2 linked regions of the Puniceibacterium sp. IMCC21224 genome follow. The protein of the gene in region 1 binds, or shares a complex with, the protein of each later gene. Links are inferred from orthologs where the notes say so. Each region holds a gene or a part of one and is shown in the gene's direction. Other genes may lie near its edges.

Region 1 (8,158 bases):
TACCACGACCGACGTCGCGATTGTGGGCGGAGGATTCACCGGCTTGTCGGCGGCACTGCATCTGGCCAACGCCGGTGTTCAGGTGACATTGCTCGAGGCCGAGACCCCCGGTTTCGGAGCCTCAGGCCGCAATGGCGGATTTTGCTGCCTGGGTGGTGCCAAGGCCCCGCGCGCCCTATTGCGCCGCCGGTTCGGCGATGCCGGTCTGGCAGAATGGCACATGGCCGAGCGCGCAGCGGTTGATCTGGTCGCCGATCTGCTGAGTACACACAACATCGACGCGGACACCCATTCGAATGGCGAAACCATCCTTGCCCACACCCCCCGCGCCATGGCCGGATTGCGGGCCGAGGCGGATCAGATCGCGCAAGATTTCGGTGTGACGCCAACGCTTATCAAAGCCAAGGATCTGCGCGCATATGGGCTGGGCGGGACATTCCACGGTGGTCTGACCATTCCAATCGGATTCGCCCTCAACCCGCGCAAATATCACTCGGGAGTCGCCGCTGCCGCGCAAAAGGCTGGCGCCGCGCTGCACGCCCAGAGTGCCGTGAAAGCGTTGCGTCAGGACGGGGATCGAACCATCCTGACAACACCGCAAGGCAACGTTTCGGCCCGTCGCGTCATTCTTGCCACCAACGGCTATTCCTCAGAGGATGTGCCAGATTGGCTGCGCAGTCGTACCCTGCCAGTGCAATCCAGCGTGCTTGTCACCCGACCGTTGGAACCGGCCGAACAAGAGGCCCAAGGCTGGACATCGGATCAAATGGCCTATGACACACGCACCCTGCTGCATTATTTTCGTCGACTGCCCGACAATCGGTTCCTGTTCGGCATGCGCGGCGGATTGCGCGCCACGCCACGGGCCGAGGCCGCGATCCGCCGCCGTATCCGTGTAGAATTCAATGCCATGTTTCCCGCCTGGTCCAAAATCGAGATCACGCACGACTGGTCGGGGTTGGTTTGCCTGATGGCCAATCTAACACCCTTTGCCGGACCGGTGCCCGCGCTTCCGGGTGTCTTTGCCGGGCTGGGATATCATGGCAACGGCGTGGCCATGGCGACGCTGACCGGGCGTATTCTGGCCGATCTGGTCCGGGGGCAAGACCCCAAATCACCCTACCCGATGGCAATGCAGGCGCCGCCGGGACGATTCCCGCTGGGACGCTACCGGCGTCTACTTCTGGCGCCAGCCTATGTCGCTGCGGGCCTTCTGGATCGTTAACCGGGTCAGCCCTGCGGCGTCAGTCCGGCACGGGCCTTGCCGCGCTTTAGCCCCAGCTGCCGTTCGCGCCAAATGATCAACACACCCGCCAAAATCACCACCGCCGCGCCCAGCAGCATCGACCGGGTCGGCACCTCGGCAAAGACCACATAGCCAATCAAAAGCGCAAAAAGCATCGACGCGTAGTCAAACGGCGCAAGAACCGCCGCTTCGGATTCGCGGTAGGCCGAGGTCAGCATGATCTGCGCCAGACCGCCGATCAGACCTGCCGAGATCAGCATCGCGGCTTCGCCCGGCGTGGGCAGCACCCAGCCAAACGGTATGGTTATGAGTGACAGTCCCGTCGCCGTCAGCGAAAAGAAGAACACGATGGCCGATGTCTGTTCCGTCGCCACAAGCCGCCGGATCTGGATCTGCGCCAGCGCCCGCAGCACGCTGGAAAACAGGATCAAAGCGACACCGATTTGCGCGGCGGTGTTCACCTCGTCAAGTGTCAGACGCGGCCAAAGGATGATCAGCACCCCGACGAGTCCGATCCCGACCGCCGTCAACCGGAAAAGCCGCAACCGTTCGCCCAGCAGAACGGCAGCAAACAGCACTGTCAGCAGCGGCGCGGCATAGCCGATGGCCGTCACCTCGGGCAGCGGCAGCAACGCCAGCGCGGCAAAGCTGGTACCCATCGCCGACACCCCGATCACACCGCGCAAGAAATGCCCAACCGGATTCTGAACCCGCAACCCGGTGCTCAGATCATGGCGCATCAACAACCAGAACAAGATCACCGGCATGGCAAAGAACGAGCGAAAAAACACCGCCTCACCGGCTGGAATACGGTCCGAGGAGGCCTTGATCAGCGACGCCATGATGATGAACAAGAAAACGGATGTCAGCTTTAGGCTGATGCCACGCAGCGGGGACATGGGGGCTCCTTGAGAGGGATGCGCGCACCCTGCACCGCGCGCCCGAAATGGTCAATGTCTACGACCAATTGCACAATATCGCGCGGAACGTGGCGCACCATGTGAAAGCGGAGTCTATCCCGCCTCGTTGCAATGGCGCCGAAAGGCCCGCTTCAACATGTCCAGTTCGGCGCGCAGCAGATCGACCTCGGGCCGCAGATCATCGGCCAACCCTTCACCTGACAGCAATGTGAAACTGTTCAGAACCACGTCGGATGCAGCGTCCCGGATCACAAAGATCTGCGCACCATCACCGATTGCTTCTGTCGGTACGGGAACCTCGACCAACCAGCGTCCTGCCTCAGGGGTGCGGTTCACAATCACACCGTGCAACGGCTTATCCAGAAGGGTGACTGTGATTTCAGGCGGCTCGCAGGGAGCGTCCGCTGCCGCCAAAAGCCCCTGCCAGACACCTTCTTGAAACCGTGTCTTGGTCAGTGTGAAACCTGTCATCGCCCTGCTCCCCTAGTCATAGCGCGGCACGCAGTCTGCGGCTGAACGTCAGATCCCGCAACACCACCTGATTCATCTGCGGTGCCTCAAAAATCAGATCGAGCCACATCCGGTCGGCGCGTTTCTCGTTCAGCTTGCTATAGGCCAGATCAAATTCCACCTGATTTTCGGCCGCATTCAATGCCAGTTCGCGCACAATCTGTTCGGTATTCGGGCCGTGCCGGATGTTGAGCCTGGCAAATACCTTGAGCGGCGCTTCCATCTCGACAATTGTCTCGATCCGGATCAAATGTTGGCGTCGCAGATCCAGCGACGCCGCCATAGGCAGATCCACAGACAGCGACAGATACGATCCGTCAAAATGGAACACATCCATGCACAGTCCATAGGCCGCCTGGTCTGCCGCGCGCGCGTTGCGTATCTGGCGCAGCGTCAGTTCGCAAAACCCGCAATCGTGGAACAGCGTCACCTCGTCACCAAGCCGAGATTTTGATGGAACCGGGGACAGGCCCTGCTGCGCCAGTGGTGCGCACCAAAGCTCTGGCCGCCACGCCCAGTCGACGCCGTGCGGCTGCGAAACCGATGGGGTGCCGATGAGTGGCTGTGCGAGGCGCGTATCGGCCAAGTGGATCAGTTTGTCGAGATGGACCCTAAGCTGGCGCGCCGTGTCGCGCTGGTTCACGAGGTCAGGCAAATCCGTTGACTCGGCATCATGCGCGGCCCGTGCCCAACGGCGCAACGCCCCCTGCCGCATCAACCGTTCGATCATACCATCGCTTTGCCGCGTCATCCGTGCCTGTCTTTCCCAGTGAACCGCCTGTCGCCAAGGTCGACGACATTGTCTGGCGCCCGACCTCGTCTTGGCAAGGGATTAGTGTCACAAAAGTCTTTGCCCCAGCAAACCGCGCTATCGCCGATTATCCGCCCGGTGACCTGGATTTGCCCCCTGGGCTTTCAGACAGGATTCGGGAATGCACTTGTTGCAACATCGCGCCACCCGCGTCCCCAGTCAGCCCGCTGCCCTGCGGCGCATAAAGAGCCAGCGCGACCAGCCGGTTCCCCAGAACAAAGGCCCCGCGCCAGAATTTCGGATCTCCACCCTCAAACACGTCCGCGCCCCCCTCGGCCAACAGCGCCAGGCTTAGACCGTCACTCTCACTCCCGGACAGAAGCGGCGCATCAGACACCGCAGCAAGGGTCTGCGGCTCGGGCACATCCGTGCCTGTACCACGCGCACCAACCGTCACGGTGATCAGAACTGGGGGAACCGGGGGGCCGGCCTCGCCCCCGCTCAGAATCCGGCAACTGGCCAGAACCGCAAAACCACGCCCCCCCGCGCCTGCAACGTCGCCGGGTCGATGCAATAGCCCGTCGGACCACTGAGCACGACCGCACCGCCGGCAAGTTTCACCCTGACGAAGGGAACCGCGCCTTTGTGACTTTCCCCTTGGGCGTCGGCTTCGGGGTTTTTGGGTGAAAACAGGCCGCCCAGAAACCCCTTGGCGGGTGCGGCGGCCTGTACCACAGCAGTCGGGGCCGCCGCTTTGGGAGCCCCACTGTCGGGCACCGGAGAACAGCCCGCCATCCCGAGCAGGACAACCGCCGCCAAAGCAGGGCCCGCCCAGCGCATGGTCAGAGGTCCATGTAGACGTGCTTTTCCGCCTTGCCGCCGGGATGCGTGACTGCGCCCTTGTAAGTCTCTCCGACGAGCTGCGCGTATTTCCACAGGGCACCGCTGGCATAGATCGTATCGCGCGGTCCGGCCCAGGACGCCTTGCGCGCCTCAAGCTCTTCCTCGCTCAGATCAACTGAAAGGTTACCTTTGACCGCGTCAATGGTGATGACATCGCCGTTTTTCAGCAGGGCAATCGGCCCGCAATGCGCCGCCTCGGGACCGACATGGCCCACACAGAACCCGCGTGTCGCGCCGGAAAAGCGCCCGTCGGTGATCAGAGCAACCTTTTTGCCGACACCCTGACCCGACAATGCCGCCGTCGTGGCCAGCATCTCGCGCATGCCAGGACCGCCCGCAGGGCCCTCGTTGCGGATCACCAGAACTTCGCCTTCTTTGTACTGCCGCGCCTTTACGGCCTCAAAGGCGTCTTCCTCACATTCAAAGACACGCGCCGGGCCGGTAAAGACCTGCTCCTCCGCGCTCATGCCTGCGACCTTGACGATGGCCCCAGCCGGGGCAAGGTTGCCCTTCAGGCCCACAACACCGCCGGTTTTGCTGATCGGCGCGCTGACAGAATAGATTACCTTGCCGTCAGCCTCACGCGTGATCAGGTCCAGTTCTTCGCCGATGGAATTCCCCGAGGCGGTCATGCAATCCTCGTGCAGCAGTCCGGCCTTGCGCAATTCCTTCATCACGACCGGCACACCGCCCGCCTCGTACAGATCCTTGGCAACATAGGCGCCACCTGGTTTGAGATCGACGAAATAGGGCGTGTCGCGGAAGATCTCGCAGACTTCGTCAAGGTAGAAATCAATCCCGGCCTCATGCGCGATCGCCGGCAGATGTAGCCCGGCATTGGTCGACCCACCGGTGCAGGCCACAACCCGCGCAGCGTTCTCAAGGCTCTTGAGCGTCACGACGTCGCGCGCCCGGATGTTCTTTTCGATCAGATCCATCACGGCGCGGCCCGATGCCTCGCCATATTGATCACGGCTTTCATAAGGTGCCGGTGCACCCGATGAGTTCATCAGCGCCAGACCAATCGCCTCGGAAACGCAGGCCATGGTGTTGGCGGTAAACTGACCACCACAGGCTCCGGCACTCGGGCAGGCGACACGCTCCAGCTCTTCGAGTTCCTCATCCGAGAAATTGCCAGCCTGATGCTTGCCCACGGCTTCAAAGACATCCTGTACCGTCAGGTCCTTACCATGCAACCGCCCCGGCAGGATCGACCCACCATAGATAAAGACCGATGGCACGTTGAGTCGCACCATGGCCATCATCATGCCTGGCAGGGATTTATCGCACCCGGCAAGACCCACGATGGCGTCGTAGCAATGACCGCGCATGGTCAGTTCGACCGTATCGGCAATCGCCTCGCGGCTGGCGAGGCTGGAGCGCATGCCCTCGTGACCCATGGCAATACCGTCCGTCACGGTGATGGTAGTAAATTCACGCGGGGTGCCAAAGGCCTGCTTGACCCCCATTTTAACTGCCTGCGCCTGCCGGTTGAGCGAAATATTACAGGGCGCGGCCTCGTTCCAGCAGGTGGCGACACCGACCAAAGGCTGATGAATCTCGGCCTCGGACATGCCCATTGCGTAGTAATATGACCGGTGCGGCGCGCGGGCCGGACCCTCGGTCACATGGCGGCTGGGCAATTTGGATTTGTCGAACGGACGCTTGAGCATGGCCTGCCCTCCCTGAAAATCGGTTGTGCCCCCCGGAATACCCAAGCCCCCCCGTCACCACAAGTCGGATATCACACTGCCTGCGCCACCAGCGTGGCCCCTGGTGCGACCAGACCGCCTTGCCTGCATTGCATTTCCTACGACACCCGCTTAAGTCAGCCATATTCTGGCGACCCGGGAAAGAACGGCATGAACTGGATCACGAACTACGTCCGCCCCCGCATCAACTCGATTTTCTCGCGCCGCGAAGTGCCCGAGAACCTCTGGTCGAAATGCGATGAATGCGGCACGATGTTGTTTCACCGCGAACTCAGCGACAATCTCTGGGTTTGTTCGAACTGCGCGCACCACATGGCGATCACCCCGCGCGAACGGTTCCTCGCCCTGTTCGACGGCGGCGTTTTTCACGATGTCGCCGTGCCCGAACCGCTGGCCGATCCGCTACAGTTCCGCGATCAAAAGAAATATCCTGACCGGTTGCGTGCCGCGCAGAAATCCACGGCCGAAAAAGAGGCGATGCTGGTCGTCACGGGCGACATGGGGCGCACGCCCATCGTTGCGGCCGCGCAGGATTTTTCGTTCATGGCAGGCTCAATGGGCATGTATGTGGGCAACGCCATCGTCAAGGCCGCGCAAGAGGCGGTTCGGCTCAAGCGTCCGCTCATCCTCTTTTCCGCCGCTGGTGGTGCCCGGATGCAGGAGGGTATCCTGAGCCTTATGCAAATGCCCCGCTCGACCGTCGCGATCCAGATGCTGCGCGAAGCAAACCTGCCCTATATCGTCGTATTGACCCATCCGACCACTGGTGGCGTCACCGCCTCTTACGCCATGCTGGGGGACGTCCAGATTGCCGAGCCGAATGCGCTGATCTGCTTTGCCGGTCCCCGCGTGATTGAGCAGACGATCCGCGAAAAGCTGCCCGAGGGGTTCCAGCGCGCCGAATATCTACTGGAACACGGCATGCTGGACCGGGTCACCGACCGGCGCAAAATGCGGGACGAGTTGATCTCGATCATTCGGATGCTGATGCGACTGCCACCGCCAATTGCCGGTGATCTGCCTGCACCCACCGACAATGACGCCGACGAGGCGAAAGTGTCGGTTGCTCCAGCGCAAAAATGACGGTGTTTTCTTCGGACCACATCCTGAACCGGATGATGGCGCTGCACCCCAAGATCATTGATCTTACGCTAGACCGCGTCTGGCGTCTGCTTGAGGCGCTGGATCACCCGGAACAAAAACTGCCGCCAGTCATCCACATCGCCGGAACCAATGGCAAGGGATCGACACAGGCGATGATCCGCGCCGGGCTCGAGGCGATGGATCTGCGTGTCCACGCCTATACCTCGCCGCATCTGACACGGTTTCACGAACGCATCCGCCTGGCCGGGACTCTGATTGCCGAGCCCGACCTAGCGCATGTACTGGACGAATGTTACGCCGCCAACGGGTCCGACCCGATCACCTATTTCGAAATCACGACCTGCGCAGCACTTTTGGCCTTTGTCCGCACACCCGCGGACTACACGCTGCTTGAGGTCGGTCTTGGTGGTCGGCTCGATGCCACCAACGTTGTTGCCAAACCCGCGCTGACCATCATTACCCCGGTGTCGATGGATCATGAAAGCTATCTTGGCGACACCGTATCCAAGATCGCCTTTGAAAAGGCGGGGATCCTCAAGCGCGGCGTACCCTGCGTCGTCGGTCCGCAAACTGACGACGGCATGGCGGTGATCGAGGCGCAGGCTGCCCGACTTGGTGTGCCGCTTTTGGCGCATGGCCAGCATTGGCATGCCTGTGAGGAACGCGGGCGGCTGATCTATCAGGACGAAACCGGGTTGCTGGACCTGCCCCTGCCCAACTTACCCGGCGCGCATCAATACATGAACGCGGGCGCGGCACTGGCGGCACTGCGCCATCTTGGCGCGCCCGAGGAAGCCTGCGAAGCCGCTGTAACCCACGCAGACTGGCCCGCCCGTATGCAGCGGCTGCGCACAGGTGCTCTGGCGGATCTGGCACCGCAAGCGGAACTCTGGCTTGACGGCGGTCACAACCCCGCCGCAGGCGACGCGCTGGCCGCACATCTGGCACAGTTGCCTGCCCGCCCCACGTATCTGATCTGTGGCATGCTCAACACCAAGGACGTGCGCGGCTA
Region 2 (6,784 bases), 2.8 Mb from region 1 along the record:
GCAATACGGGCTGCGCGACGCGCCTCTTCGGGATCGACTTTGGGTCCCAACGCCGCGATTTCGTGCGCCAACTCAGCAATCTTGATCGCGTCTGTCGGTTCATCGGTAGGCACGCCGCCGCAGGAGATCAACACCACCAGCGCCAGAAACGCCGCCATTTTACAAAGCAGTCTCAACAGGTTCGCACGCAAATTAGCTATCATCGCACCAGCGTTACCGCAGTCCAGCACCCCTGTCGAGGGAAAGGCCGCATCAGGCCCGGTCATCCTTGGGTGAGCCCATCACCACATACGATGTGATCGCATTGACCTGCGGCAGGGTGCCCAGCACTTCGGTATGGAAATGCTTGTATGCTGCAAGATCTGCCGCTTCGATCCGCAACAGATATTCCACAGCCCCGGTGATATTGTGGCATTCGCGCACCTCGGGACTGCGGGCGATGGCGCGTTCGAATGCCTGTTGTGCCGCTTTGGTGTGCTGGCTCAGTCCGACGGTGACATAGGCGACAAAACCAACTCCGGTCTTGTCGCGACTGATGACAGCGCGGTAGCCGGTAATCACCCCGGCGCGCTCGAGCGCGGTCACCCGGCGCAGGCAGGCAGAGGGTGACAGGCCAATTGCCTCGGCCAGAGCAAGATTTGATATCCGACCTTCACCGCGCAAGACACGCAATATCGCATCGTCAGTGGGATCAATATCGGTCATTAAGTGCGAATCCTTTGGGTTTGCGCCGCAGCTTGCAACCTTTCACCCTGAATTACAGTGGATAATCCCGGCATGACACCAGAGATATTTGCCGCACTGACCACCTTTGCCCTCGTGACCGTGATCACGCCAGGGCCCAATAATCTGATGCTGATGACATCCGGGGCCAATTTTGGTTTGCGCCGCAGCCTGCCGCATATGTTCGGCATCGGCCTGGGATTTCCGGCAATGGTCCTGATGGTGGGAATGGGTGTCACACGGCTATTTGACCTTTGGCCCGCCAGCTACACCGTTCTCAAGATACTGTCCGTCGCCTACATGTTATATCTGGCATGGAAGATCGCCCACGCCGCCGCGCCAAAAGACGCGCAGGCTGGTGGGCGACCGCTAAGCTTTTTGCAGGCCGCCGCGTTCCAATGGGTGAACCCAAAGGCCTGGTCGATGGCGCTGTCGGCCATCACTCTGTATGCTGCCGGTCGGGACGTTTTTGCTGTGCTCTGGGTGGCGGGGGCCTATGTGATGTGTTCAATACTATCGACAACATCCTGGACATTGCTGGGCCAACAGATGCGCAGCATCTTGCACAATCCAGCACGGTTGCGGGTCTTTAACTGGGTGATGGCGGCGGTGCTGGTGGCGTCGCTTGTCCCTGTCTTGATGCAGTGACAGCCAAGGTTGTGCTACGTCCCACGCAGCCCTAATGTGGCGGACGCTTGTCGCAAGAACTGAGGCCCAATGACCCAGACGCCGTTTTACCCTGTCGGTCAGGTCAGGCCGCTGTTTTACCTGCATATTCCCAAGACATCCGGCTCGGCCCAGAACCGCCGTTTACAGGAATTTTACCACGGTGCGGCCTGCGTCGTGCATGCAGAAAGCTGGTTTGGCGCGATCCTCGCCGGACAAAAGCCGCCGATGGCCGCAGATTGCGTGACAGGGCATATCGCCTGGCGATCCTGGCAGGCATGCGGCGCCGATCAGAGCTATACTTCGATGACCGTCCTGCGCGATCCGTGGGCGCGACTGGTGTCGCATCTGAACTGGATGGACCGGTTCAACCAGGGCGTCGATCTACAGACATTGGAACGGTTGCCGACCCGCTATCGCGACGTGGTCACAATACTGGGCGAAACCGATTTTGCCGACCGTGCCGCATTGGAGCAGATGCGCGCGGCGTTGCAGCTTGGCGCCGGGGCATCGCTGTTTGACAATCTCCAGCTGCGGATGCTTGCCGCGACTATCACGCCAAACCGGGTGACGCTGGAAGACGCAGATCACGACGCCGCGCTTGAGACCCTGCGCGGCTTTGCCCTGATCGGCTTTGCCGAGGATCAGGCGGCGCTGACGGCGGCTTTGGCGGACTGGCTGGGACGCGAGGCACCAAAACCGCAACCAGAGGCGGTCAATCCGGCCCGATCCCACCGCCTGAACACCAACAACGACATTGCGCGGCAGGTTCTGGCGCCGTGGTTTCGGCGCGACACCGCATTGATCGCCGCCGCTCGAAACCTGCCCAACGCCGTGCGCCCAGCCCCGCGCGGTTGGCTGTCACGGCTCTTTCAGCGGCTCTAAACACGATAGGTTTCGCGACACAGCCAACGCCGGGGGAGTTGCAACTGCGGCCCTGCCGCGTCATATGGGCGCAAGAGACATGAGGACAAGAGCATGACCCATTACCTCGACTTTGAGAAACCTCTGGCGGAAATCGAAGGCAAGGCCGAAGAGTTGCGTGCCATGGCGCGTGCCAACGACGAAATGGACATCGAAGCCGAAGCAGCCGCGCTTGACCGCAAGGCGGCGGATCTGCTCAAGGATCTATACAAGAAACTGACGCCCTGGCGCAAATGCCAGGTGGCGCGGCACCCTGACCGGCCACATTGCCGCGACTACATCGACGCATTGTTCACCGAATTCACTCCGCTGGCTGGCGACCGTAAATTTTCCGATGACGATGCCGTCATGGGCGGGCTTGCCCGGTTTGATGACCGCCCGGTTGTGGTGCTGGGCCATGAGAAGGGCAACGATACCCAAAGCCGGATTCAGCGCAACTTTGGCATGGCGCGCCCCGAAGGTTACCGCAAAGCGGTGCGTCTGATGGAGATGGCCGACCGGTTCGACCTGCCGGTGATCACGCTGGTCGACACCCCCGGTGCATATCCCGGCAAAGGTGCCGAAGAACGCGGCCAATCCGAGGCGATTGCCCGCGCCACCGAGAAATGCCTGCAAATTGGTGTTCCACTGGTGTCGGTGATCATCGGCGAAGGCGGGTCAGGCGGGGCTGTGGCCTTTGCCACGGCGAACCGCGTCGCGATGCTGGAACATTCGGTCTATTCGGTGATCTCGCCCGAGGGCTGCGCCTCGATCCTGTGGAAAGACGCTGAAAAGATGCGCGAAGCTGCCGAGGCGTTGCGGATGACGGCGCAGGATCTGCACAAGCTGGGTGTCGCGGACCGGATCATTTCAGAACCGCTGGGCGGCGCGCACCGCGATCCGCAAGTGACAATTGCTGCGGTCAAGGCAACATTGCTGTCGATGCTGGACGAGCTGTCCGGCAGCAAACGCAAGGCACTGGTGCAGGATCGCCGCAACAAGTTCCTTTCGATGGGCAGCAAGGGGCTGGCTGCCTGAACGCGCCATTTGCAAGGGCCGTGATATCTGGGGTTTCTCAGCCTGGCTGTTCGCGCTTGGCTGGATTGCCTTGGGGCTAGGAACTGCCGCTTTTGGTGAAGGGGTCGTGTCCGATTGACGCGCGCCATGGCAAAGGTCAGCATTTGCCCCAAACACTCCGGGCAAAAACTACGGCGCCGTCGGCAGAAATGCTCGGTTCGGGCAACGAATCCCTAGAAAAGGCAAACCGGCGACGCAGTCAGAGCCGACCGGTCCTTTGGTCGGAATCGTGGTATGTTGATCGTCGTCTGGTCGGCCTTGTTTCCTCTGGAACCGACACCTGAAAATGTGACCCCTGTGCGGCTACGGCAACGCGGGCGCTGTATGTCAGCCCGCGGGCGTCAGTCCCCCGTCAGTTCGCGACACCCCGTTTCAAGCAGCGACAGCACATGCGGCACAAATGAACGCCAGATATCCATCCTGAACGATTGATCACCGTCGCGCCAGATCAGCACGGTTGCCCCGTCAAAGAGTGTCCGCCGCCCCTGCCCTGCGCCAATTGTGTCAATGTCTCGTGGACAGCCCAGGGTCAAAAGCTCAGCGGCCCGAGGGCCGTCGATCCGGATCGTCAATTCGCGGTCGCTGATCTCGGTCAGGCTGTGTGGCGTTGTGGTATAAACCACGGCAAAGACCTGCACCAACTTTGGGGCGGCAGATTCGGGGGCGAGGATCTGCCATTCATCCGGGCCAAGGCACAGCGCCTCGACATCCCCCACATTTGCGCGAACACCAATGCGAGCGGGCAACTCCGCCCCCAAAGCGCCCGACAGCGCAGGCACCGCCATCGCGCGTGCGCGCAGTGAAAACCGTGCCACAGGCGGCAGCAGCGTCAGCTTGGCCGCAGAAGTCTCTGCCAGCACGCCGGGAACCATGTCTTGGGTCTGAACGGTCATCACATTATCTCCGGGTCAAAGCTTAAGGCGGGCGTTGTCGGGATCGTAGAACACCGGTGCCGTAACGGTCGCGGTAATGGTCCTGTCAGGCATCGGGATATACACAGTCTCGCCCATCCGGGCCTGTCCACCCTCGATCACCGCCAACGCGATGGGCCGACCCGCCGCGTCGCTGTTGTACGCCGAGGTGACATGACCCACCATCTTCATCGGCAGGGGCTGATCGGCGTCAAGTACGATTTGCGCACCTTCTTCCAGCTTCGTCACGCTGTCGTCGGTCAGCAGACCAACGAGCTGCTTGCGGCCCTCGGCCACCAGATCCGGACGGGCCAGTGCACGTTTTCCGACAAAGTCCGGCTTGGCCTTGCCGACGGCCCAGCCCGCTCCAATATCATACGGCGTCAGGGTGCCATCGGTGTCCTGGCCGATGATGATGAATCCCTTTTCGGCCCGCAGCACGTGCATCGTTTCGGTCCCATAGGGGCAGATGTCGTATTGCGCGCCGTCGGCCATCAGCCGTTCCCACAACGCGCGACCATTGCGGGCAGGCACGTTAACCTCGAACCCCAGTTCGCCGGTGAAACTGACCCGGAACAACCGCGCCGGAAACCCGGCCACAGTGCATTCCGCAATCGACATATGCGGGAACGCGGCGTCGGACAGGTCCAGCCCCTCGACCAGCGGCGCCAGCAGATTGCGCGCATTCGGGCCGTTCAGCGCGATGGTCGCCCATTGCTCGGTTGTCGAGGTCAGCCAGACGTTCAGATCCGGCCATTCCGTCTGAAGGTAATCCTCCATCATGTTCAGCACACGTGCTGCGCCGCCGGTGGTGGTGGTGACGTGAAACCGGTCGTCCGACAAGCGCCCGATCACGCCATCGTCGCGGATAAACCCGTCATCGCCCAGCAACAGACCATAGCGGGTGCGGCCCGGTGCCAGCTTGGTCCAGGGGTTGGTGTACATTCGGTTCATGAATTCAACCGCGTCGGGGCCAACCACCTCGATCTTGCCCAGGGTCGACGCGTCAAAGATACCAAGGCTCTTGCGCGTCGCAATACACTCGCGGCTGACTGCCTGCTGCATGGTTTCACCCGATTTGGGGAAATACCACGCCCGACGCCACAGGCTGACCGGCTCGAACGCCGCGCCCTGATCTGCCGCCCATCCGTCGATGGCGGTCTTGCGCGTCAGTTCGAAATGGTCGCCTTTGTGATAACCCGCAAAGGCCCCAAACGTGGTCGGTGTATAGGGTGGGCGAAAGGTGGTCAGACCGACCTGCGGCTGCGGCTTGCCCAGCGCGTCGGCGGCGATATTCAGACCGTTGATGTTGGACATCTTGCCCTGATCGGTAGCCATCCCGTTGGTGGTATAGCGTTTGACATGCTCGATCGAGCGCATGCCCTCCTTGACCGCCAGACGCAGGTCCTTGGCGGTGACGTCGTTCTGGAAATCGACAAACGCCTTGGCGCGGCCGGGGTTCAGGTCGGTTGGCAGTTCGACATGGCTCACGCCTGTGCCGGGGCGGTCATCGGTGACGCCGTAACTGTGTGCGCTCGCTTTGCGCCCCGGTTTGCGCCCCAATTCGCGCACGGCATTGGCGCCCATTTCAGCGCCGTCGTTCAGCGCCGCCTCAATACCCCAAAGGCCACGGCCTGCGCCGGCAATCTGGCAGTCCTCGGCCTTGTGATCGGGCAGGAATGTCTGACGGTCCGCATCCCATTTCAGCGTGCCGCGCGTGTGGCTGAAGAGATGCAGCGACGGCGTCCAGCCGCCCGACATCAACAGGCAGTCGCAACGCAGAGTGTGCCCGCCGCCCGCCTTGCCACCTGTGACGCTGTTCACCCGCACGGATTTCACCCGCAGCCGTCCCTTGGTTCCGGTGACCGTATGGCCCGCCAAAACGGTGATACCGCGATTTTGCGCCTCAGCCAGAAGATCGGCGCGCGGCGCATCACGGGTGTCGACAATCGCTTCGATCCCCGTGCCAGCCTCTGCCAGATCAAACGCCGCGTACCAAGCGCTGTCGTGGCAGGTCACGATCACGGCCCGGTCACCCACCCGCACGCCGTAGCGGTTCAGATACGTCTGCGCCGATCCCGCCAGCATCACGCCGGGGCGGTCGTTGCCGTCAAATACCAGTGGCTTTTCCAGCGCGCCCTGGGCCAGTATCACCTGCCCGGCACGCACCCGCCACATGCGTTCGCGCGGAATGCTCGCATCCGGCGCCTTAAGATGGTCGGTCAGTTTCTGACAAAGGCCAACCATGTTCTGGTGGTAATAGCCGATGGCGGTAGTGCGGGTCATCACCGTGACGCCCAGTCCCTCAAGTCCCGTCAGTTCTGCCGCCAGCCAGTCCCACGCGCCTTGCCCGTCGATCTGCGCCTGCGGTTCAGACAGCAGCGTGCCCCCGACTTCGGCGTTTTCGTCCACCAGCGTCACGCGCAAGCCGGATTCAGCAGCCGTACGTGCCGCCGCCAGTCCCGCCGGACCGGCACCGATCACCAGCACATCTGTGTGCAGAT

What was found.
Region 2: the proteins of accD (region 1) and IMCC21224_RS16160 are in contact, whole or in part, in a solved structure (PDB 8UXZ), measured with the Escherichia coli proteins. The link is inferred for Puniceibacterium sp. IMCC21224 from one-to-one orthologs.

What each region holds. Positions count from the first base shown.
Region 1 is NZ_LDPY01000001.1:708,237-716,394, reverse strand. The notes cover bases 5,167-8,158. They hold accD (acetyl-CoA carboxylase, carboxyltransferase subunit beta), read left to right. Parts: upstream 5,167-6,192; coding sequence 6,193-7,125; downstream 7,126-8,158. Other genes in these bases: IMCC21224_RS03185 (folylpolyglutamate synthase/dihydrofolate synthase family protein), read left to right, coding at 7,122-8,158; ilvD (dihydroxy-acid dehydratase), read right to left, coding at 5,167-6,003. Also shown: IMCC21224_RS03220 (FAD-binding oxidoreductase), read left to right, coding at 1-1,225; IMCC21224_RS03215 (DMT family transporter), read right to left, coding at 1,231-2,145; IMCC21224_RS03210 (hypothetical protein), read right to left, coding at 2,260-2,637; IMCC21224_RS03205 (DUF6478 family protein), read right to left, coding at 2,654-3,427; IMCC21224_RS26360 (hypothetical protein), read right to left, coding at 3,555-3,851; IMCC21224_RS26355 (hypothetical protein), read right to left, coding at 3,929-4,267; more of ilvD, read right to left, coding at 4,270-5,166.
Region 2 is NZ_LDPY01000001.1:3,464,351-3,471,134, forward strand. The notes cover bases 1,370-4,348. They hold IMCC21224_RS16160 (acetyl-CoA carboxylase carboxyltransferase subunit alpha), read left to right. Parts: upstream 1,370-2,367; coding sequence 2,368-3,330; downstream 3,331-4,348. Other genes in these bases: IMCC21224_RS16150 (LysE family translocator), read left to right, coding at 1,370-1,371; IMCC21224_RS16155 (sulfotransferase family 2 domain-containing protein), read left to right, coding at 1,441-2,274; IMCC21224_RS16165 (sarcosine oxidase subunit gamma), read right to left, coding at 3,711-4,262; IMCC21224_RS16170 (sarcosine oxidase subunit alpha), read right to left, coding at 4,278-4,348. Also shown: IMCC21224_RS16140 (hypothetical protein), read right to left, coding at 1-176; IMCC21224_RS16145 (Lrp/AsnC family transcriptional regulator), read right to left, coding at 253-705; more of IMCC21224_RS16150, read left to right, coding at 778-1,369; more of IMCC21224_RS16170, read right to left, coding at 4,349-6,784. UniProt on the Escherichia coli protein: Component of the acetyl coenzyme A carboxylase (ACC) complex. First, biotin carboxylase catalyzes the carboxylation of biotin on its carrier protein (BCCP) and then the CO(2) group is transferred by the carboxyltransferase to acetyl-CoA to form malonyl-CoA.